DNA from 3 places in the Bacillus sp. LH1 genome. Region 3 is predicted to be linked to each of the others. Evidence: riboswitches for the same ligand, from Rfam matches in the RefSeq annotation. Region 3 holds a riboswitch; each other region holds the start of a gene.
The links. A riboswitch is a leader RNA that binds a small molecule or an ion and turns the genes downstream of it on or off. The one in region 3 is predicted to bind thiamine pyrophosphate.

Region 1: it holds a riboswitch for thiamine pyrophosphate, as region 3 does, so the genes downstream of both, tenA (thiaminase II) here and thiT (energy-coupled thiamine transporter ThiT) in region 3, are expected to answer to the same signal.
Region 2: it holds a riboswitch for thiamine pyrophosphate, as region 3 does, so the genes downstream of both, ACX9TM_RS02270 (MTH1187 family thiamine-binding protein) here and thiT (energy-coupled thiamine transporter ThiT) in region 3, are expected to answer to the same signal.

What each region holds. Positions count from the first base shown of each region.
Region 1 is NZ_CM175007.1:754,007-761,747, reverse strand. It holds gene thiF (thiazole biosynthesis adenylyltransferase ThiF) at 1-310, opposite strand, end outside; gene thiG (thiazole synthase) at 303-1,073, opposite strand; gene thiS (sulfur carrier protein ThiS) at 1,076-1,279, opposite strand; gene thiO (glycine oxidase ThiO) at 1,334-2,404, opposite strand; gene tenI (thiazole tautomerase TenI) at 2,397-3,017, opposite strand; gene ACX9TM_RS03890 (ABC transporter substrate-binding protein) at 3,028-4,029, opposite strand; gene ACX9TM_RS03885 (ABC transporter permease) at 4,026-4,778, opposite strand; gene ACX9TM_RS03880 (ABC transporter ATP-binding protein) at 4,778-5,527, opposite strand; gene tenA (thiaminase II) at 5,496-6,191, opposite strand; TPP riboswitch at 6,277-6,380, opposite strand; TPP riboswitch at 6,441-6,552, opposite strand; gene ACX9TM_RS03870 (SH3 domain-containing protein) at 6,822-7,741, shown strand, end outside.
Region 2 is NZ_CM175007.1:435,657-443,397, forward strand. It holds gene ACX9TM_RS02260 (methyl-accepting chemotaxis protein) at 1-280, shown strand, start outside; gene ACX9TM_RS02265 (non-ribosomal peptide synthetase family protein) at 417-3,998, shown strand; TPP riboswitch at 4,051-4,152, shown strand; gene ACX9TM_RS02270 (MTH1187 family thiamine-binding protein) at 4,254-4,574, shown strand; gene ACX9TM_RS02275 (ABC transporter permease) at 4,546-5,319, shown strand; gene ACX9TM_RS02280 (ABC transporter substrate-binding protein) at 5,316-6,314, shown strand; gene ACX9TM_RS02285 (ABC transporter ATP-binding protein) at 6,311-7,060, shown strand; partial or broken gene ACX9TM_RS02290 (P-loop NTPase family protein) at 7,057-7,251, shown strand; gene ACX9TM_RS02295 (glycosyl hydrolase family 18 protein) at 7,695-7,741, opposite strand, start outside.
Region 3 is NZ_CM175007.1:4,698,182-4,705,922, forward strand. It holds gene feoB (ferrous iron transport protein B) at 1-1,383, opposite strand, end outside; gene ACX9TM_RS24350 (FeoA family protein) at 1,380-1,607, opposite strand; TPP riboswitch at 1,802-1,903, shown strand; gene thiT (energy-coupled thiamine transporter ThiT) at 1,990-2,658, shown strand; gene ACX9TM_RS24360 (sensor histidine kinase) at 2,866-4,719, opposite strand; gene ACX9TM_RS24365 (response regulator transcription factor) at 4,716-5,405, opposite strand; gene ACX9TM_RS24370 (class D sortase) at 5,445-6,065, opposite strand; gene ACX9TM_RS24375 (LPXTG cell wall anchor domain-containing protein) at 6,155-6,643, opposite strand; gene ACX9TM_RS24380 (hypothetical protein) at 6,823-7,155, opposite strand; gene ACX9TM_RS24385 (hypothetical protein) at 7,339-7,554, opposite strand; gene hpt (hypoxanthine phosphoribosyltransferase) at 7,716-7,741, shown strand, end outside.

The sequences.
Region 1 (7,741 bases), 1.4 Mb from region 3:
CTTGAACGAGAGCTTCTATTGTTACATCACTATTAATCTCTTCTAAACGTTTTTTAGCCGCTATAGCTTTTGGAAGATTATTCTTTACGTCGCTCTCTGCATACAATTGTTGTCTTTGTAAATTACTCCAATCTACATAATCACGGTCAACAATTGTTATCTTGCCAACACCTGCTCTTACAAACATCTCTGCATTTGCACTACCTAATGCACCTGCACCGATAATAAGCACATGCTTTTCTCTTATCTTTTGCTGTCCTTCTTCTCCAATTGGAGAAAATAGTTCTTGGCGAGAATATCGATTATTCAACTACGCTCATTCCTTCTAAAGGACTACTTGCAGTTGCACAACGCTTACGTGCAATGCGACCTGCTTCAAATCCTAAACGGCCTGCTTCAATACTTAATTTCATTGCTTGTGCCATTTTAATAGGATCTTTTGCTCCTGATACAGCTGTATTTAATAACACGCCATCTGCTCCTAATTCCATTGCAAATGCCGCATCAGCTGGGCTACCAATACCGGCATCAACGATAACTGGTACTGTCGCTTGTTCAATAATGAAGCTCAAATTTAATGGATTTACAATACCAAGTCCTGATCCGATTGGAGATGCTCCTGGCATAATCGCATGCACGCCAAGCTCTTGTAATTTACGTGCTAATACAACATCATCAGATGTATACGGAAGTACGATAAATCCTTCTTCCAGTAACATTTCAGATGCCTTTAATGTTTCTACCGGATCAGGTAATAACGTTCTATCATCACCAATAACTTCTACCTTTATCATGTCACAAAGCCCAGAAGCTTTTGCTAATTTTGCAATACGAACAGCCTCTTCAGCGTTTTTTGCTCCTGCTGTATTTGGTAATAACGTATATTTTTTCACATCAAGTTTCTCTAATAAATTAGGTTGCTTTGCATCAAAGATATCCATACGACGTACTGCAAACGTTAAAATTTCAGCTTCAGAAACGTCAATTGCCTTTTGCTGTACGTCAAAATCAGGGAATTTACCTGTTCCTAATAAAAGTCTAGAATGAAATGAAAATGGTCCAATGTTTAACATAATCAACCGCCTCCTACGAAAGTTACAATCTCAATTTGGTCTCCATCAAAAACAGATGTATCTGTATGATCATCTTTTTGTAAAATATCTTTATTACGCTCTACTACAACAATTCTGTTATCTAGCTCTAAATGTGTAAGTAGCTCAGCTACTGTTTTTACACTCGCTGGCACTTCAATTTGGTTACCATTAATTTTTAAATTCAAACTTCCATCCCCTTTCTAAACTCTTCTAGAAAGCAATGAATCTAGCAAATGATTCTATTGCTTTCCTTCTATTAAATCAGCCATATATTGGCCAGAAATAGGACTTAATAAAATACCGTTTCGATAATGGCCCGTGCAAGTATATAAACCTTTTATTTCTTCATGCTCTCCCATATAAGGAGCTTCATGATTCGATTGTGGTCTTAATCCTGCCCACGTGCTTTCCCATTCTGCTTCTTTTAAAGCTGGCAATATTGTATAAGCACGCTCTAATATAGAAGTTATACTTTCTGGCTGCACAGTTTTATTGAACGTATGTGGCTTCATTGTTGCCCCAATTACGTAACGTCCACCGCGCTTTGGAGTAATGTAAAATCTTTCTTGAAAAATAGGTGCTTTTAAAAGTTGTTTTCTACTTCTTACCGCAACCACTTCTCCTTTAACTGGATATGTACCCCAATCGCGGTGAAAATAACTGAGTAACTTCGTGCTCCATGAACCTCCTGCAATAACGACTTTCTCACATGTGACAATACCTTCACTTGTAATAACTCCAGTCACTTTATTATTTTCAATACGGATATCAAATACTTCTGTCTGTTCATATATATCAGCACCGGAAATCGCTGCAGAATGTGCGAATGCTTTCGTAAGCTCTGGTGCAATAACATGACCGTCTTTCGGATAATATACTGCTCCTATAATAGATTCGGATAGATATGGCTCTTTTTCCCGCACATGGTCTCCCGTTAGAAAATAAGAATCTTCACCTGTTTTCTGCTGCCAATCCATAATGTGAAGAATTCTTTCCTTCTCATCTTCATTTTGAGCAATACGATAAATTCCTTTTTCTTCATATCCAATATCAACACCCGTCTTTTCACGTAAAACTGCTGCAAGTTGTGGAAATATAGCTCGGCTTTCTCTAGCAAGTTCAAATAGCGGATCATACGCATCCCATTCTGCCTGAACACCAAGTAAACCAGCAGCTGCTTTTGAAGCTTCCGATGCAATACTTTGCTTCTCCACAATCGCTACTTTATGTCCTCTTTCTGCTAGAAAATGTGCAACTGAACTACCAATTACACCACCACCAATAATCGCTACATCATACTTCTCACACATGTTTTTCCGCCCACTTTCTTATTGATTCCTTATAAGATTTCGCTTTGCTATACGGGTTACTACTACTTACAATTCCAGACATAACTGCTATACCGCTTACACCGTTAGTAAGAACATCCACTGTGTTTTCTGGGGTAATTCCTCCAATTGCTGTAATCGGTATAGATAAACACCTTGCAATGTCTGAAATTTCTTCAAGCCCTCTCGCTGGCACACCTTTTTTACAATCTGTCGGAAATACATGGCCATAAACGAGTGAATCCGCTCCATTTTTAAAAGCTACTATTGCTTCATCTAGCGAATGCACAGAATAACCGACATGCAAATACGAAAACTTTTCTTTCACTGACTTTACATCTGTACTTCGATATCCTAGTTGAACACGAGGAATATTTAATAAAATTGCAATATCAATTCGATCGTTTATGACAATTTTAGAAGCTGGAAAGCCCTCCATTAATAGACTTTCCACACCTTCATATAATTCCTTCGTACTCTTCTCACGCTCACGAATATGCAAATAATCAATCTCACTCTCAATTTGCATCGCTACATTCACTAACTCTTCGAATGGCATATGGCCATTTGAGATTACGTGGAGCTCATTTTTCATATTCATTCGCCTACTTTAAAATATTTTCGAATAATTCATCGGCTGGGACGGTTTCATTCGTCATTCCTTTGTCCTTCAGCCACTTATTTTGTTTCTCCCAAGATTCTTTTGAATCTGATAAGAATGGCTCATCTTTCGTTTCCATCTTCTCTAATAAAATTTTCATACTTTCCTTTTCAACTTCTGGCACAAGTGGGAAGTTTTCTTTTTCTTGATGATTTAATAAAATATTCAATGCTTCATCTGGGTTTTTCTTCATGAAATCATAGCCTTTTTTCGTACCACGTAAGAAAGCTTGCAACGCCTCTTTATCTTTTTTCAACGTTTTATCACCTGTTACAAACACAAGCTCATGATAGTTTGGTACTCCGTAATCAGCTGGATTAAAGTACGCTGGTTCATGGCCTTCATGACGCATAACAGGTACTTCATGGTTAATGTATGCCCCTGTTACCGCATCTACTTTCTTCGTAATTAATGCTGGTACTAAATCAAAGCCAACATCTACTACTTTCACTGTATTAGGATTACCACCAGCTTCTTTTACCATCGTTTTTAAATACATCTCACTTAATGGTGTTCCAGAGTATCCTACTGTTTTTCCTTCTAAATCTTTCGGTGATTGAATGCCCGCTGATTTCAGTGATACAACATGATTTAATGGTGAACGTACGACAGCCCCAATTGATTTCACTGGAATTTGCTCATTCGCTCTCGCCATAACAACATCTGGCTGATAATACAAGCCAACTGTCACCTTCCCTGCTGCTGCTAGCGTTAATGGATCAGTCGGATTAGAAGGGAATTTAATATTTACCTTTACACCTTCTTCTTTAAAGTATCCTTTTTCAATTGCTGCATAGATAAAGCTATGTACCGCATTTGGATACCAATCTAACATGACTGTTATTTCTTTCTCTTTTTTACTTTTGTCTGATGCTGAATTACTCGAACATCCTGCAATTATTGCAATTAATAATGTAAACACAAAGATGCGTTTTAAAAATTTCATGAATGCTTCCTCCAACTAATGAATTTCTTTTCTAATATGGAAATAATTACGACGAAGAAAATAGCTAATAATGATAACAATACAATAGGTGCAAATACGCCAGCTCCATCTAACTGCGTCATCATTCTCTTACTGAAATATCCAAGCCCAGCTTGTGCACCGAGCCATTCTCCAATTGCTGCTCCGATAACACTAAGCGGAACTGCAATTTTTAAAGCTGAGAAAAAATAAGGAAGAGCAGACGGCAACTTTAATTTAAGAAAAATATCTCTTTTTGTTGCTCCATATGTAACTAAGAGCTCCTCCCATTCTTTTTTCGTACTACGCAGTCCATCATACGTATTGACCGCAATTGGGAAAAACGTAATTAAAACTGTGACAACAACCTTACTCCAAATTGTATATCCAAACCATAAAACAAATAGCGGAGCAAGCGCAGTAATTGGAATCGTTTGTGAAGCAACTAATAATGGATAAAATGCTCTTTCCATCCATGTACTCGCATTCATTAACATCGCTAGCCCTACACCTAATACGATAGAGATAACAACACCTATTAAAACGACGTATAACGTTGCAGGTAAATGAACTGTAAATAATATGTCTTTTAGTTTCCATATCTTCATTACAATCGCAGACGGTGACGGTAAAATGTACATCTCATCTACAATTCTTGCTCCTATTTCCCACACAGCTAGTAAAATACTAGAAAGTGTAATAGCAGGAACTAATTCTTTCAATCGGTTCATCACACAAGTACCTGCCTTTGTAACATACTAAGAAGCTCATCTTTCAGCGCTAATACTTCCGGTTTATATAAATCTTTTCGTGTTCTGTTATGATCAAGCGGTACAGTCCGCTCAGTCAAAGTCGTTATCGGCTGCTGTTCCACTACTAAAACTCTGTTTGAAAGAAATAACGCTTCTTCAACATCATGAGTAATGAATAAAATTGTTTTTTCCCACTCTTGCCATTGTTCAAACAACCATTCTTGCAAAGAGGTCTTCGTTAAAGCATCCAACGCACTAAATGGTTCATCTAACAGCAATATCTCCCCGCCTGTTAATAAAGTTCGAATAAAAGATACACGTTGTCTCATCCCACCAGATAAATCTTTCGGATATTTTTGCTCATACCCTTGCAAACCAAATTTATGTAACAGTTCCTTTGCCTTTACTTCTGCTTCTTTCTTCTGTACACCTTGGCACTCTAGCGGCAGGGCAGCATTCTCAATAATTGTTCTCCACGGCAAAAGCATATCTTTTTGCGGCATATATCCTACAGGATGGTTCTTTGTTTCTGTCAGTTCTATCTGTCCAGTACTTACCTTTTCTAGACCTGTAATAAGGCGAAATAAAGTACTTTTTCCACATCCACTCGGTCCGATAATACTGACAAACTCTTTCTCATATATAGAAGCATTTAATTCATGGATGATTGGTTTCTCATCGTAATGAAAAGAAACATTATGAAACTGTAGTATGTTCTTGCTCCTCAAATCCCCACATCTCCTTACGATAGGACATATCCCAGAATAAATATTCAAATCGACTGGAATATAAGAAGATCTCCTCTAATCTTTCTAGTTCTTTCTCAGACTTTCCAACTGCCATTTCATTTAATAAATCTATTAACCAAATACAAAGATTACCGTATTCTTCCGAACTATATCCTTGAATCCACTCACCAAAAAACTCATGATCTCTTGCTCCAGGAATATCATTTAAACGCTTTCCAATTTCCCAATAGCTCCACATACATGGAAGAAGCGCTGCTATTAATTCCGCAAGTGTGCCATTTTGAGATACAGACATCATGTAATTTGTATAAGCTAAATTTTTAGCAGATGGTTTCGCAGACTCTATCTCCTCTATAGAAATTCCAAGTCTTTTTGCATATTGTTTATGGATTGTCATTTCGCCATTTAATATTCCATCAATTTGTTCAGCGAACTTTCCCATTACTTGTGGATTCGTTGCTTTTACAACACCAATCGCATATAACTTTGCATAATCTAGCAGATATAAATAATCTTGAATAATATAATACTGGAATTTATCTTTTTCTAACGTGCCATCTCCCATACCCACTACAAACGGATGATTATGACTCATCTCCCAAACCGGTTGCACAGTTTCTAATAATCTATCGCAAAATTTCATTTCTCTATCCCCTTTCAATATATGTATCTAAATAAAAAACCACTTCTATATATAAGAAGTGGTTACAGCAAATAAAGTTATACATTTATTCGATGTTCCACTTCCCTTCGCTAGTATTACCTAGATCAGGTGTTGTAAGGGTTAAGGATTATTCCTCTCTCAGCAAGTCAAGCACCCCTAGTGGTTTCAATATGAAATTTTCAAATAAAAAAGCCCCGTTTCTATACGCAAAGAAACGGGGACTCATTGTTAGTGTCCGAATTGCTTCCCTACGCTAGCATAATCTAGATCAGGTAATAAAAAGGATCAAAGGCTTACGGCCTACTCTCAGCTGGCAACACCAGCTCTCCTAGCAAACTATAAAATTATCACTGTCAGTATAACACCCTAATAAGACATCATCAACTTTTTTAATTTTCTTAATTGTCAACATAATATCAAAATTATACAATACATACATTCTATTTTAGAAAATAAAACCCCAATTAATTGTATAAAAAGGAATCATTATCCTCAAAAAATTTATTTTTATATTGATTTCATATTACATTTATGTGAATACCCCCACTATATTATATCTTTATACTATAATAAAATTACAACTATACAACTAGAGGAGGTCTCTATTCCATGAATATGAAAGCTACTGCTTTAACAGCAACTACTGTAGCGATTGCTTCTTTACTTCCTTCTATGGGTGAAACAAATGTACAAAAAGCAAACGCTGAACAATTATCTAATATTAAAACTGGGTATGTCAAAGTCGATCAAGTAGCATTACATACAGAAGATAACGTAAAAAGCACATCAATTGATACAATTCGCTTTAATACAAAAGTGAACATCATTGAAACAACTAATGGTTGGTATAAAGTATCTGTTCATAATAAAGTAGGTTATGTACAAAAAGATGCTATTTTACTAAAAAACAAACTTCAATCTAATGATCAATACATCGTTAATGCTAATGCATTAAACGTTCGCTCTGAACCTAATTTAGAATCTTCCATTTTAGATGTATTACCAAATGGTAAGTTTATTACCGTTCAAGAAGATCAAGGCGAATGGTATAAAATATCACATAATGGCCAAACAGGTTACGTACAAAAAGCATTCATCTCTAATGGTTCACAACCCTTAGTAAAAGGAATCACCGTTCAAAATAATACAAAATATACTGTTGCAACACCTAATCTAAATGTACGTAGCACAGCTAGTACAAGTAGCGCTCTACTCGGTTCATTACAAAACGGTACTCAAGTACAAGTAGTAGAAACTGTAGGTACTTGGTATAAAATTCGTTTTGGCACAGGATACGGATATGTAGCAAAACACTATGTAGTACAAAATCAACCACAAGCTAAAACAGATCAGCCTTCATCAATTCCAGCTGCTTTCAAATTCCCCGCTCAAGGAAGAATTAGCTCAACCTTTGATATACGCTGGGAACAAATGCATTATGGTATAGATATTGCCGCTCCAGGAAACGTCTCTATCCAAGCTGCTGCTGCAGGTAAAGTTGTGAAATCTTATTATTCAGCTAGCTATGG
Region 2 (7,741 bases), 1.1 Mb from region 3:
TTTCTTCGAAAAAATCTCCAAATCAGCGCAATCTGTTACAGATCAAGTAAAAGCTGTTTCGGGTAATTCGAGTGATATTTTACAAAATAGCCAGAATATCGTTCAAGTCGTAAATGAATTATCACATATTGCAAATACTTATGCCAACAGCAGTAGTAATGTTGAAGAAAGCATGAAAGAGCAAGAAATATCAGTACAAGATATTGCAGAATTAGCGACTTCTTTAAGTTGGCTCTCTCAGGAATTACAAGAGCTTATTGGTGAGTTTAAAAGCGAATAAGGAGAAAGTTCAATTCTAATCAAGGGGGTATCTCCGCTACTGATTATGAATTGAACGAATCTGCCCTTTAATAAGGGATAAAAAAGGTGTGAATTTTCACACCTTTATTATATTTAAGAGAGGAATTTACATAAATATGAAATTAGCAATTTCTTATAGTGAGATGGTAAAAGAATTTTTAGGAAAAGTAGAAGGAAGTATTAAAATACCTAAAGATGTGCAAGGAACAGAACTTAGGATAAAAAGGAAAACGGAACTGTTTTCAAATTTGACTCACATTGTAGATTTAATAGGAGCGACTGCAACGTGGTTATATCATATTTCTAAAGAAAAACATATTGTCGTGCTTTATCATGTAAGAGGAAGTTTATTTCCGATTACTATTGAAGTTTCTAATTTTCTCTCCTATGAAAGTTTAAATTTACAAATTGAAGAGCAACTGGAGCAAATTAAAGAAATGAATGAGGAAGAAATAGAAGAGTTTCAAAACGGTAATACGTTATATGAAATGTCACCTATTATTATTGGTGAAACATATTATGAGCTAAAAGACACGAATACATTACAATTTGTATTTAGTAAAAATATGCAAAGTGTAGAAATAATATTTAATAGTGTTAATTGGAAAGAGACAACAATTACTCGTTATGCACAACAAATACAAGGTGTTTTAATTAATAAATCACAAAATAATAATAATCATATAAATAATTTTAATGTTATTACAGAGGCCGAGATGGCACTTTATAGTCAAGTGAATGATACGACAGCAGTATATCCTGAGAAAAGTATCGTCGATATGTTCTATAATACTGTTACTCAATTTCCAAATCGTATAGCTTTATCTTCAAGGGAAGGTACTTTAACTTATGAGGAGCTAAATAAAAAAAGTAATCAAATAGCTCATATGTTAATTAAAAACGGCGTCCAATTAGGAGACTATGTTGGAATATTTATGAAACGTAGCATAGACACAGTAGTAAGTATGGTAGCTATATTAAAAGCTGGTGCAGCGTATGTTCCGATTGATCCAGATTATCCGGAAAGTAGAATACAGTACATTATTCAAGATAGCCAAGCGAAAGTTATATTGATGAAAGAGACGCCTATAACATGTGATGGGGTTCAAACAGTTTCAATGTATGATAGTGAAACTTATGAAGATACAGATGTAAAGTTGTCTATTCATTATGATGATGTAGCTTATATGATTTATACATCTGGTTCAACAGGGAATCCAAAGGGAACGATGTTAGCTCATAGAGGCGTTGTTAATCTGTATACTTGGATGAAAAAGCAATATGAATTGACAGAAGAGGATGTATTTGCCCAATTTCCTTCATTTAGTTTCGATGCTTCTGTATGGGAGTCATTTGCTTCTTTATTCTGTGGAGGAAACTTATATGTACTATTAGAGGAAGAGCGATTGTCTGTAGAAGCATTTGCAAATGCAATCTATAAAGTGAAAGCAACTTCAATCTTGGCATTAGCAACAATTTTTGTTCGACAAGTAGCAACTTATTTAGCAGAAGAAGATATATATAAGCTAGCTTCCCTAAAAAGAATTGCGATTGGCGGTGAAATGTTGCCTGTAGAGGTTATTAAATTGTGGAGAGAAAGAATAGGTACAAATGTTGAAATTCATAATGTATACGGACCGACAGAATGTACTGTAGTGACGACAACCTATAAAATACCTAGTCAGTTAAATGAGGATGTTGCGAGTATTCCCATTGGTAAACCATGTGCTAATTATCAAGTTATGATTTTGGATGAGAATATGAATCTTTGTCCAATTGGTGTACCTGGTGAATTATATATAGATTCAGTGGGATTAGCAAAAGGGTATTTTAATAAGCCTAATAAAACAATTGAAGCTTTTATTCCGAACCCTTTTAATCCTATAGTTAATATATATAAAACAGGTGATATCGTTAAGTTGCTAGAGGATGGAAATATAGAGTTTTTACATCGGAAAGATGATCAAGTAAAAATTAGAGGACATCGTATTGAACTAGGCGAAATCCAAAGTAAAATTTCTCAAAATCATAATATAAAAGAAAATGCTGTTTTTGCTAAGAAGAGTAAGGAAGGTAGCCAATATTTAATCGCGTTCTATACAACTTTAAATAAAAAAGAAATACCAGAATTAGTTTATCAGTTACAAGAGCAATTACCAGATTATATGGTGCCATCTAAACTAATTTATATTAATGAATTACCACTTACACCTAATAAAAAGATTGATGTTAAGAAGTTAGCTCAGTTAGAAGAAAAGTATGAACCGGTTCGGCTACAAGAATATGTTGCACCTTCTAATAAAGCAGAAAAACAAATAGCGAACGCCTGGGCGGAAGTATTAGGAATTTCAAAAGTTGGAGTGCATGATGATTTCTTTACAATTGGTGGACATTCATTAAAAGTATTACGAGTCTTAACATTGTTAAAAGAAGATTTCTCACATTTAACAATTCAAGATTTCTTTAAAGAAAGAACGATATATGGATTAGCTCGAATTGAGCGAGAAGTAAAAGTAGAGAAAGAAGAAGTATTTCGTGAATATAAAGTGATTCACGAACCAGATACTATCACGTATGCAAACGTTTTGGAAGAAAACCAGATTTCAAATGTCTTTTTAACAGGAGCTACTGGTTATTTAGGATCACACATATTATATGAATTGTTGAGAGATACATCTGCTACTATTTATTGTTTAGTAAGACCAACTAAAGATGTGCAGCAAAGAATTATAGATACATTAACAGGCTACTTTAATGATATATGTGAAGAATGGTTACAGCGTATACAGGCCGTAGCTGGTGATCTTGGAGAAGAGTATCTTGGGATGAGCGAAGAAGAATTTATGTTCATCAGTTCTAAGATGGATACGATAATTCATTGCGGTGCAGATGTAAGACATTTTGGAGATGTAAAACAATTTGAAAATATAAATGTCCAAGGAACTAGCCGTATGCTAACATTAGCGGAGAAAGGTGCTACATTCCATTTTATTTCTACAATTGGTATCCCGTTAGAATTAGCGGTAGATCAATGGGATACATACATGAAAACTGGTGATTTTAATTACAGTGTAGACTTAGAGAATGTATATTCAAATAGTAAACTACAAGCGGAAAACATTGTTCGTGAAGCAATGAAAAATGGTTTGCGTGGAAATATTTATCGTGCAGGTAATTTAGCATGTCATTCAGAAACAGGTTCGTTCCAACAAAATATTGAAGGAAACGCATTTTATCGTCTTATTAAAACAATGCTATTAATTGGGAAAGCACCAAATGTGAAGTGGAAAGTTGATTTCACACCAATTGATTTTGCTAGTAAATCAATTGTATCGTATTTGCAAGATGCGCAAATTATAGGAGAGACGTTACATATTTGTCATCCACATCAAATTGAGTTTGAACAATTTATACAGCTAATTGGAGAGTGTGGATACAATCTTGAAATGGTTCCACTTTCAGAATATGTAAATACCGGACTTGCATTAGCGAAGGGAAATGAAGTAATAGCAGAGTTAATTGCTTCTCAAGTTGCAGGAGATGGAGCGCAGCAATCTGAAATTGTAATGGGTACGCGTAGAACGAATAAATGGATTAAGAAAAAAGAATTGATAGTACCAGCAATTAATAAAGAATTTATTCAGCAGTTATTAGCTCATGGTGAAAAAGTTGGTTATTTTCCAAAAATAATGAAATGATTATGCATGCTTTTGTTTGTTCAATAAAATAAATCATGCTACAATGAAAACGAATTAAGGACCGGGGAGCCAATTGGCTGAGAGGATGTAAGTAAACATCGACCCTCAACCTGATCTGGATAATGCCAGCGTAGGGAGTTACTTAAAGTGATGTAGCATATGTTATTCTGTAATAACTTGCATACAAGGCTTTCCTACGCAGTAGGAAAGCCTTTTCTTATTTTTGAAATTTATTTTTATAAGGGGGATTTTATTATGTCACAACAAGTTACAATGTCATTTTCAGTAGTACCACAAGCAAAAACGAAAGATGTATATTCTGTTGTCGATAAAGCAATTGAAGTTGTGCAACAATCGGGAGTTCGTTATGAAGTAGGGGCAATGGAAACAACTTTGGAAGGAGAATTAGATGTACTTCTTGATGTCGTTAAACGTGCGCAACAAGCTTGCGTCGATGCTGGAGCAGAAGAAGTGATTACTTCTATTAAAATCCATTATCGTCCAAGCACTGGTGTAACGATAGATGAAAAGGTTTGGAAGTACCGTGATGAATATGCAAAACCAGAAGCAATCTAAACTTATTACAACTATTTGGCTTATCCTTCTCATTGCGATATGGGAAGGATCTGTTTCATTATTTAAAATCGAACCGTGGATTTTACCAAAGCCTTCTGCCATTGTTCAAGAATTAATTGGGATGAAAGATTTACTATTACCAAATACGATGCAAACACTGCAGGAAGTTATAATTGGACTATTCTTTGCAATTTTATTGGGGACGAGCATCGCAATTATTATGGACGTTATACCGTTATTTCGTATTTTAATAAATCCATTGCTCGTTATTTCGCAAACAATTCCAATTGTTGTACTTGCACCGCTATTTATTATTTGGTTTGGATATGGGATGTTGCCGAAAGTAATGGTCGTAATACTCGTTTGTTTCTTCCCAATTGCGCTTAGTATTTTAGAAGGTTTTCAAACAGTAGATAAAAACATGTTGAAACTGTTACAAACAATGAAGGCGACAAAATGGCAAGTTTACCAGAAAGTAAAATTTCCAGCAGTGCTTCCATACTTTTTCTCAGGTTTAAAAATTGCAGTTACATATAGCGTAATGGGGGCAATTATCGGAGAATGGCTCGGTGCAAGTGAAGGATTAGGCGTTATGCTTACGAGGGCTACAAAATCCTTTTTGACTGCCCGAGTATTTGGTGTTGCAGCAATCATCGTTATGGTGACATTATGCCTGTATTTTATCGTAGAGTTTATGGCAAGAATAACAGCACCATGGATATATAGAAAGGACGGCAGAAAATGAAAAAAGGTTTGAAAGTTATGTTAGCTGCCTTAGTAGCGGTAGGTGTGGCTGGATGTAATCCGGCGAAGAAAGAAGAAAGTGCAAGTAAAGATCAAAAAGTAAAAGTAGTATTAGATTGGTTTCCAAATACGAATCATACTGGCTTGTATGTAGCGCAAACGAAAGATTATTACAAAAAGCAAGGATTAGATGTAGAAATTATTCAACCAGGTGACAATGTAACAGCAGAGCAAATGATAGCATCAGGAAAAGCAGACTTCGCAATAAGCGCACAAGAAAATGTAACGTTAGCTCGTGTGGAAGGAATTCCTGTTGTATCTGTAGGAGCGATTATTCAGCATAACACTTCAGCGTTTGCATCGCTTAAGAAAGATAATATGACGTCACCGAAAGATTTTGAAGGTAAACGTTACGGCGGCTGGGGAGGACCAGCGGAAGAAGCGACATTAAAGACGATTATGGATAAACATCAAGCTGATTTTAATAAAGTTGAAAAAATCATCTTAGGACAAACAGATTTCTTTAAATCAATCGGTCGTGATGCAGATTTCGAATGGATTTATTACGGTTGGGATGGTATTGAAGCGAAGCGCCAAGGAAAAGAGTTAAATACGATTATGGTGAAGGACTTAGATCCAGCGCTTGATTTCTATAGTCCTGTTATTATTACGAGTGAAAAACATACGAAGCAAGATAAAGACTTTGTGAAAAAGTTTATGAGTGCAACGACAGAAGGTTATAATTTTGCAATTAAGGAACCGAAAGAGGCTGCTGATATTTTAATTAAAGCTGTTCCAGATGTAAATAAAGATTTAGTTCAAGAAAGCCAAAAATGGTTAAGTACGAAGTATCAAGATGATGCTAAAGCATGGGGAGTACAGAAGGAAGAAATTTGGACGAATTACATGAATTTCTTATATGACAACAAAGTTATTAAAAAGAAAATCGATGTAAAAGATGCTTTTACAAATGAATTCCTTCCAAGTGAAAAATGAGCGGATTACAAATAAAAAATATAGTGAAATCTTTTGACGGAAAGAATGTATTAGAGAATATTAGTGCCTCTATACAAGAGGGAGAGTTTGTTTCCTTTGTAGGACCAAGTGGTTGCGGGAAAAGCACATTATTAAACATGATTGCAAATGTTGAAAAACCAACAAGCGGGAACGTAACGTATAACGATAAGCAAGTACAAGAGCAAGATGTTGTTAGTTATATGCCACAACAAGATTTATTACTACCGTGGCGATCAGCTTTGCAAAATATCGTTCTTCCGTTAGAAATTGAAGGAAAGCCGAAAAAACAAAGGCTGACAGAAGGAATGGAAGCATTAAAGCAGTTCCAACTAGATGAATATGCAGACCATTATCCAGATGAATTATCTGGTGGTATGCGTCAAAGAATTAGTTTTCTGCGCACATATTTATGTGAAAAGCCAATTATGCTGCTGGATGAGCCTTTTGGTAAATTAGATGCATTTACAAAAATGGAAGTACATAGCTGGCTTTTAAACTCTTGGCATCAAGAAAAGCAAACAATCGTTATGGTGACACATGACTTAGATGAGGCAATCTTGCTTTCAGATCGCGTATTTATTTTATCTCAAAGACCAGCGTCAATAGTTGGCGAGGTACAAGTGAAATTACCTAGGCCGAGAACGATGGATATGTTAACATCACTCGAATTAAAAAAGGATAAAGAAGAGATTTTAAGTGTGTTAGCTCCTTATATGAAAAAATAGAAAAAGCTGATGTTTTAATTTTAGACGAACCGACTAATCATTTGGATGTAGAAACTAAGATGGCTTTACAGGAAGCGTTACAACAATACAAAGGAACGGTTTTAATTGTCTCACATGAACCTTCTTTCTATGAATCGTGGATAACAAAAGTATGGAATATAGAAGATTGGAATACTGAACAATATGAATAAAGAAAAGGCATTAGCTTTTAGGAGCTAATGCCTTTTCTTTGTGATTAACATGATTTTCGAGAACTCTTACATGAGAATTGTATGAAGAAGCACTCTTATGGTGCGCTTATAAGCGTGCTTTTTCTTTTGTTATATTTATAATACGAAAGCCTTTCCCTAACAGGTGACTATCTTTCTTTATATATATAGATAGTTCAAAATGGAATGAAAATAATTCCTTTATGTAAAGGATAATATGGATATTATAGGAAGACAATAGAAATTAAAGGAAATTCATGTAAAATTCAAATGAACTTCATATAAACTTCATATTAGAAATTAAATATAATTATAATAGGTTATTATGATATTTTTGATTTTTCGTAAAATTAAAAGTTTGAATTTAGGAGGTATTGCTCAAACCTAAATTCAAACTTTAGTGAATTAATTAATGGATATTACGTCTAGTTTTCGCTAATGACGGTATTTAAAAGTTCGGCAGGATTACCTG
Region 3 (7,741 bases):
AAGAACAATCCCTGCAACATATAAAGAAAATACAACAGTCGCCTGACTATGCGGGAAAAATACGCCCGCAAATAATGCATATACAGGTAATCGTGCTGAACAAGACATAAATGGTGTTACTAAAATGGTAAGTAAACGTTCTTTTTCCTGTTCAATCGTTCTCGCAGCCATGATACCTGGAACGTTACATCCAAAACCGATAATCATCGGAATAAAAGCTTTTCCGTTTAAGCCGAAAAACTCCATAATTCTATCCATAACAACTGCAATTCGCGCCATATACCCTGAGTCTTCTAATAATGAAATAAAAAAGAATAGTGCAAAGATTTGTGGTACGAATACTAATACAGCACCAACACCGGCAATAATACCTTCTGTAACTAGTGCTTGAATAAAATCAGAAGCTCCAATACTTGTAAGTCCAGCCGTCACCCAATCCGTAAGCTGGCCACCAAAAAACTCATCTAACATATCCGATAAAGGTGTACCAATCCACGTAAACGTAACCTGAAAAATAAAAAACATAACTGCTAAAAAGATTGGAAGTCCTAAAATTTTATGTGTAATTAATCTATCAATTTTTTCTGAAAAAGGAATTTTTCCTTCTTTCTCATGCTTCATAACATTTGTTTTTAACTTTTCAATATACGCTTCACGAGTTTTGTAAATGTGCTCTTCTAACGTACAATCAAGTCTTCCTTCTAAGCGAGATCGAATGGCTATGAGTTCCTTATAAATTGGTAATGCTTTCATTTCTTTTTCTACTACTTCGTTATTGCTTAAAAATTGAAGTGCTAACCATCTCGGATGCTCGTAATTCGCTGTCTCTAAAAGAGCAATTACTTCTCCAATTCCTTCATCCATTTGTACACCATATGAAATAAGGAATGGCTTTTTCTCTTTTTTGTCATTTTCTTTAAGAGTCGTAAGCAGTTCTTCACAGCCTTTTCCACTTCTTGCAACAACAGGAACGACTGTTACACCTAATAGCTCTGATAATCGTTTTACATCAATGACAATTCCTCTTTGCTTCGCCACATCAACCATGTTTAAACCAATTGAGACTGGCTTACCAAATTCAAGTAACTGCAACGTTAAATGCATATTTCTTTCAAACTGCGAGGAATCTACGATATTTAACATATGATTAAATTCTTCTGTTAATAGAAAGTTTGTTACAACACCTTCATCACGTGAAACTGGATTTAAATCATAAACACCTGGTAAATCAATTAATGTTCCTTGTCTATCTTTTAATTTACCAACCTTTTTTTCTACTGTTACACCGCTCCAGTTTCCTACGTATTCATAAGAACCAGTAAGTGCATTAAATAATGATGTCTTCCCTGTATTCGGATTCCCTAGCAAAGCTACCTTATTCACGCTAATTCCACCTTTATCATTTTCGCGTCACAATGACGAATACTAATTAACTGTCCACGACACTCCAATGTACAAGGACCTTTGAACATCGCTTTCTGTTTCAGGCGAAGTTCGCTTCCTTCAGCAAGACCGAAAGCAGCTAGTCTACGCTTTAATAGCTGATCTAAAGACTGAATACTTTTTACTAACACTTTCTCTCCAATTTTAATATCTACTAAGCTCATAACCTTCCCCCTCAGAAGAGAATGATAATTATTTTCAAAAAAATTATACCACACCCAATTTCTCTTGTACTATACCCTTTTGCTTCATATTTATTAACATTTCGCTACAATTCTATTTCAATTATTGTCATACTGTATTCGTTTGCCATTCTCATCCATTTCGCTTACAATAAACAATAACAAATAAAGAATTTCGTTATCACTGGGGGAGCCATGCCGCTGAGAGGGAACACTTCGTTCCGACCCTTCGAACCTGTTAGTTAATGCTAACGCAGGGATTGTGCAAACGTCCGAAATACATACCTCATTTTTATTTACGTATTTCGTATCCTCCTATGATATCTATTCTTTTTTGTACAACTTGGATTTAGGGGGAGACAACATGCGTAACACCAATTTACAAGCGATGATCGAATCTGCTATTCTTGCAGCCTTCGCCATGATTATCGATATTTTACCATTATCACTTAAACTTCCAACAGGCGGTTCTATCTCATTCGCTATGATTCCTATTTTTATTATTGCTTACCGCTGGGGCTTTAAATCAGCTTTCTTAGGCGGTTTAGTTTGGGGACTATTACAAATTGTCGTGGGAGATGCTTATATTTTAACACCTGTTCAAGCATTCATTGAGTACTTCATTGCCTTTGCTTTTATCGGATTTGCTGGCTTATTCTATCGTCCAATTCAAAAAGCACTTTTAACATCCAATGAAAATAGCTTAGAACAATCAAATTTAGGTAACCGTAAAGACAAACATTCATCAAAACAAAATCAGGGTAAGAAAGTCCTTGCTTATATTATCCTTGCTACATTTATCGGTAGCTTTGCTCGCTATTTCTGCCACTTTATTGCCGGCATTATTTTCTGGGGACAATATGCGCCGAAAGGTCAATCAGCTGTGTTATATTCATTAATCGTAAATGGAAGTACAATGCTTGGTTCTTTTATTTTATGTACCGTTTTACTTATATTTTTATTTATCACTTCACCACGATTATTCAAAAGCATCAGTGCTTATCAAATGAATACACAAAAAAAGGGCGCTTAATGAGCGCTCTTTTTTCATATCGTAATATCAATTAAAAATACAATAAATGCGCAAAAGAAAATAAATACCATTATACTTAGCCAATTGCTATGCACGGTTCATCGACTCCTTACATAACCTCATATTCTAAACAAATTATACTGATTAAAAATAAAGATTAGGTAAAGATAATATGAAAATAAATTAAAAAAGCATAGATCATATTGTCTACGCTTTTTTCGGTAAATAGAAATAAAATAATACACCATCTTCTGTATTTTCTGCCCCATATTCAGCATCATGTAGTTCTAAAATATTCTTTGAAATAGCAAGCCCAAGCCCCGTCCCACCTTGTGAACGCTGACGAGCTGTATCCACGCGATAAAAACGATCCCAAATTTTATCTAATTGCTCTTCTTCAATATGAGTACCTTTATTTTCAATGCACACTTTTATACGATTCTTCTCATCTATTGTAGAAATAATAATATCCTCTTTATTTGGTGTATATCGTATAGCATTCGTAATGAAGTTCACGATGACTTGTTCAATCCGGCCTTGATTTGCAATCACTTCAAATGAACTTATATTTTTATGAATATGAAGTTCTTTTTTCTCTATTTCCACAGATAGATGTTCACATATACCTTCAATTACTGTATCAATATAAAACGAATCTTTTTTCATTTTATATGTACCAGATTCAAATTTAGCTAACTCAAGCATATCCAAAATTAACGTATCCATTTTGTCTACTTCTCTCTCCATTGCCTGAAAATAATACTCTTTTTTATGTTCAGCTACCCCATCTTTTAAAATAGAAATACAGCTTTTCATAATACTTAGCGGTGTTTTTAATTCATGTGAAACACCAGAAATGAATTCTTTTCGCGTCTTTTCTAACTTTCTTTCCTTTTCAATATCTTCTTCTAACTGTCCAATATGCGAATGGAGTTTATTTGATAGCACATTAATATTTTTCGATAAATCTCCAATTTCATCTTTCGAAGTAATCGGTATTTTTTCTGTGAAGTCTAAATGCGCTATTTTCTTTGTTGTATCATTTATTTTCAATAATGGCTTTGCAATTTGTTTTGAGTAATAGAACGAAGCTAGAAAAATAAGAACGACTACAAATGCAATGATATAGATATAATAATCTTGCACCATTTGTACAGCTTCATCTACCGGCTGTAAAGAAGCCATCGCATAAATATATGTTACCGATCCGTCTTTTTCTTTTATTGGTTTCATTAATAATTTATATTTTATATCATTCTTTTCGTAGTCTATTGTCTTTGTTGAATACTCTATTTGATTACTCTCTTTTAGTAACACATCCGTTTGAAATTCTTTTATACTATCCAAAAATAAAGTGTTTTTATAAATTGGATTTACGGGGCCTTTTACATCTGGAAACTGTACTTTCGTAACACGCCCTCCTATGTAAACATCTGGTTCTTGAGCAGCTTGCTCCCGAACAGCCGGCTTCTTTTCCTTACCAACTTGTTCCACAGCTGCTTTCTTTTTCTCCTCATTTAATTTACTCATTTTCTCATTAAATGCTTTTTCTAACGGTTTATTAGATCCGCTTAAATTCTGCTTAGATAAAGAAAAAGAGAATGGAATAAAACTATCTTCTTTTCTCACTCCAGAAAAATAAATTTCTTGCCCTAAAAAATGCTCCGATAATTTATTATCAATCTCCTCTATATTGACGAGATTGCCTAAAGGAATTTTAAATATTTGTTGTCCAAAGCTCTTTTGTTGCCTACGATCTATCGTTACCTCAAAATAAAAATCATCTGCATGTTTTAAATTCCCGTTCTTATCTAATGTCGTAATCCACGTATTATTTTCTCTTAAAAAGTCTTGCTCTAGTTTCTGAATTTCTTCTGCATTTCCTGCATGATTTAAATAGTTCTTCTCAAAGGAATTTAAATTCACTTTAATATCTTCCACTTTTCGATTCGCATAATATTGTTTAAAAAATATCGTTTGTCCAATAAATATCGTCGCTAAAATTAACATGCATAATGCTGTTGTAAGAGTAAATAATTTTAGAACAATCCCTTTTCTCATATATTCCCCTCAAATTTATAACCAGTTCGTACTACAGTTGTAATATACTTTGCTTTCTCTCCTAATTTATTTCTTAAATTACGAATATGGCTATTCACCGTTCGATCATCGCCAGCAAATTCATATCCCCAAATTCTTGAAATGAGTTGCTCTCGCGTTAAAACAATTCCTTGATTTTTCATGAAATACGCTAATATTTCAAATTCTGTATGCGTTAAATTAATATCGGTTCTATCTACCGTAACAGTGCGAGACGGAAAATGAACGTGAATACCGTGAATTGATAATGTATCATCTTCATTCTCTAAAAGTTGCTTTGTCACTTTTCTGCTTTCTAATAACCTTTTCGCTCTTGCTAATAAAATTGGCGGACTATACGGCTTCGTCACATAGTCATCTGCCCCAAGTTCAAAACCGAGTAACGTATCGTCTTCATCTACGCGCGCCGTCAGCATAATAATAGGCACCTCGGACGTCTTTCGAATTCTTCGGCAAACAGACCATCCATCGAGTTCTGGCAACATAATATCTAAAATAACTAAATCAACCTCTTCTTCTTCAAATACAACTAAAGCCTCTTTCCCGTCCCTCGCTTCAAACACTACATATTGCTCACTTAAAAAATAATCTTTTAATATTTCACGTAATATGTCTTCATCTTCAACAATTAAAATATTTTTTGACATAATTTATATATCCCCCTCCCGCTTTCAGAAACTATAATTTCACTTTGAATAACTGCCAGTTAACTTCGCCTCGATAATATATCTATCTGGTGCATTCCCTATATAATTAAATGGGTAACAAGTTGTCAGTGTTAATATCGGTTCTTCTTTTTTTATAATAACAGTACGATCATCCGCATGAGTAATCCATGTCTTTTGAATTTCATATGTGTACGTTTTATTATCATACTCTAAAACAAGGGTATCCTTTTCTTTCAACTCTCCTAAATCTGTAAATACAGTATCTCGATGTCCACTTAGTACAGTATGTCCCCCTCCAGATGGAGTTGTCGTTAAATCACTAACGAACATACCCACTCCTTTTTTCAAAGTCGTATCATCCGCTCCCCAATATATAGAAAACTTCTTCTTTATTTTTGGTATGTTTAACATCGCTACCTTTTCTCCTTCTTTATGTTCTGTTTGAGAAGAAGGCACTTGAGAAGTTACAGGTGTTTCACGAGAAAGTTGAGTATCTTGTATATTTTTAAGACTCTTTATTTCTTCTGCAGTTAATTGCCCGGCAGAGCTTCTTCCTTTATACCATTCCACAGCATAATAGGATCCCATGAATAGCCCTATAGCCATCAATATGATACCGATATAATTGAGTAACTTCATTCTTCATTCCTCCATGCCAAAAATGGTAGGAGTAACCTACCATTTTTAATATATGAAATTATCCGATTCTTTATAGGAAAATATTTTATTTACGCTTTAATCTTATTGCGACGATTCAAACCAAATAATGTACCTACCGCTACAAGACATGCACTTAATCCCATCATTGCTACATTATTTGATGCTGTATTTGGTAATTTTTCACCTTGTACAACTGGCTTTGCTACTTCTTTTTTAGCTACTTCATTCTTTTGCTCGGCTTTTATCGCTGCTTCTTTTTTTGCCATATCGTTTTTTAACTGTTCTTGCGCTATTCTCTTTTTCTCTTCTTCACTTTTTTTCTCAACTTTTATTGCTTCCTCTTTTTTAGCCATATCACTTTTTTCTTGTACTTGCGCTGCTTGCTTTTTCTCCTCATCACTCTTTTGCTGTTCCTTAATTGCTTCTTCTTTTTTAGCTTTATCTTGTTGCACTTGTGCTTCTTCCTTTGTTACTGTTCCAGTATCTGCACTCGCTACTGAAGAATATCCTACTGCTAAAAGTGCCATTGCACAAATTGGTAATAGTCTCTTTTTCATTTTCATTCTCTCCTTATATTTTATTCTCATCAACTCGCACCGGATGTATTACTAGAATAAGTAAGAGATATAAATATAAGATGCAGATGAAATATATTTCATTTAAAGATTTCATTGTAGAAAAAGAAAAAAACATCGCAATATGTACGATGTTTTTTTCGGGTGTGTGTCTCAATTATTTACATGTTACTTTCGCGTGATTTGGAAGTAGAACGGGCTGGAGCGATAACTAATTGTCTCGGCTCAGTTTTCTTGAAGTGATTTTTGACGTTACACTTACGACGTTGAACAACCCACGCTTTAATAGGGTTTGTTAAAATAATCTTTTGCTCTTCGTTAGGGGCCTCTTCTTCAAACCTACAACTCTCGCTCCATTTATTCCATTTCATTGTAAATTTAGAAGAAGAATGATCATCTTCACGATCAAACAAGTGCAAAAAATCCATTTTTCCATCTAGCATTACGGTGTTACTAGTCGCTAAAAAAGAAAAGGTCGTCCAGCGTTTCTCCATGCCCTCCTACTCCTTTTTCACATATAGAGTGCCTAAAACTTAATTTACCTAAAATATGCTTGCCTTTTACCTTACACCCATAGTTTATCCAAAATGCTATTATGCAACTATCGATTTGCCTTACAACTACCTTACATTTTTGTAAGAAACAAAAAAACCTTCACTCTATATAATGAAGGTTTCTTACTTTTTATCTATATGATCTCTCATATCATCAAGTCCAGCTTCTTTTAGCTGCGACATCATACCGTGCGAAATTGCTCCTAACACTAAAGTCATTCCAATTAATGAAATACGAATCGCAGGTACATCAATTACGTAAGCCAACAGGCCAAGAACAATTGTTAAAAGTAATGCTTTTATAAATGTTACACTTGTGTACTGTTTCTTCTTCATCATATTCACCCTTTATGGAAGCGTTTTCTTAATATAATTAGTATATCATATCATCAGATGATTTTGTCGTTATCTTTGTAAAAAATTACTATCTCCTTTGACTTTTTCTATTCTATCCTTTACAGTCGAAATGTTCGCAAGTTTTACACTGTAGGAGGATTACAATGAATATTGAAATAAAAGACACTTT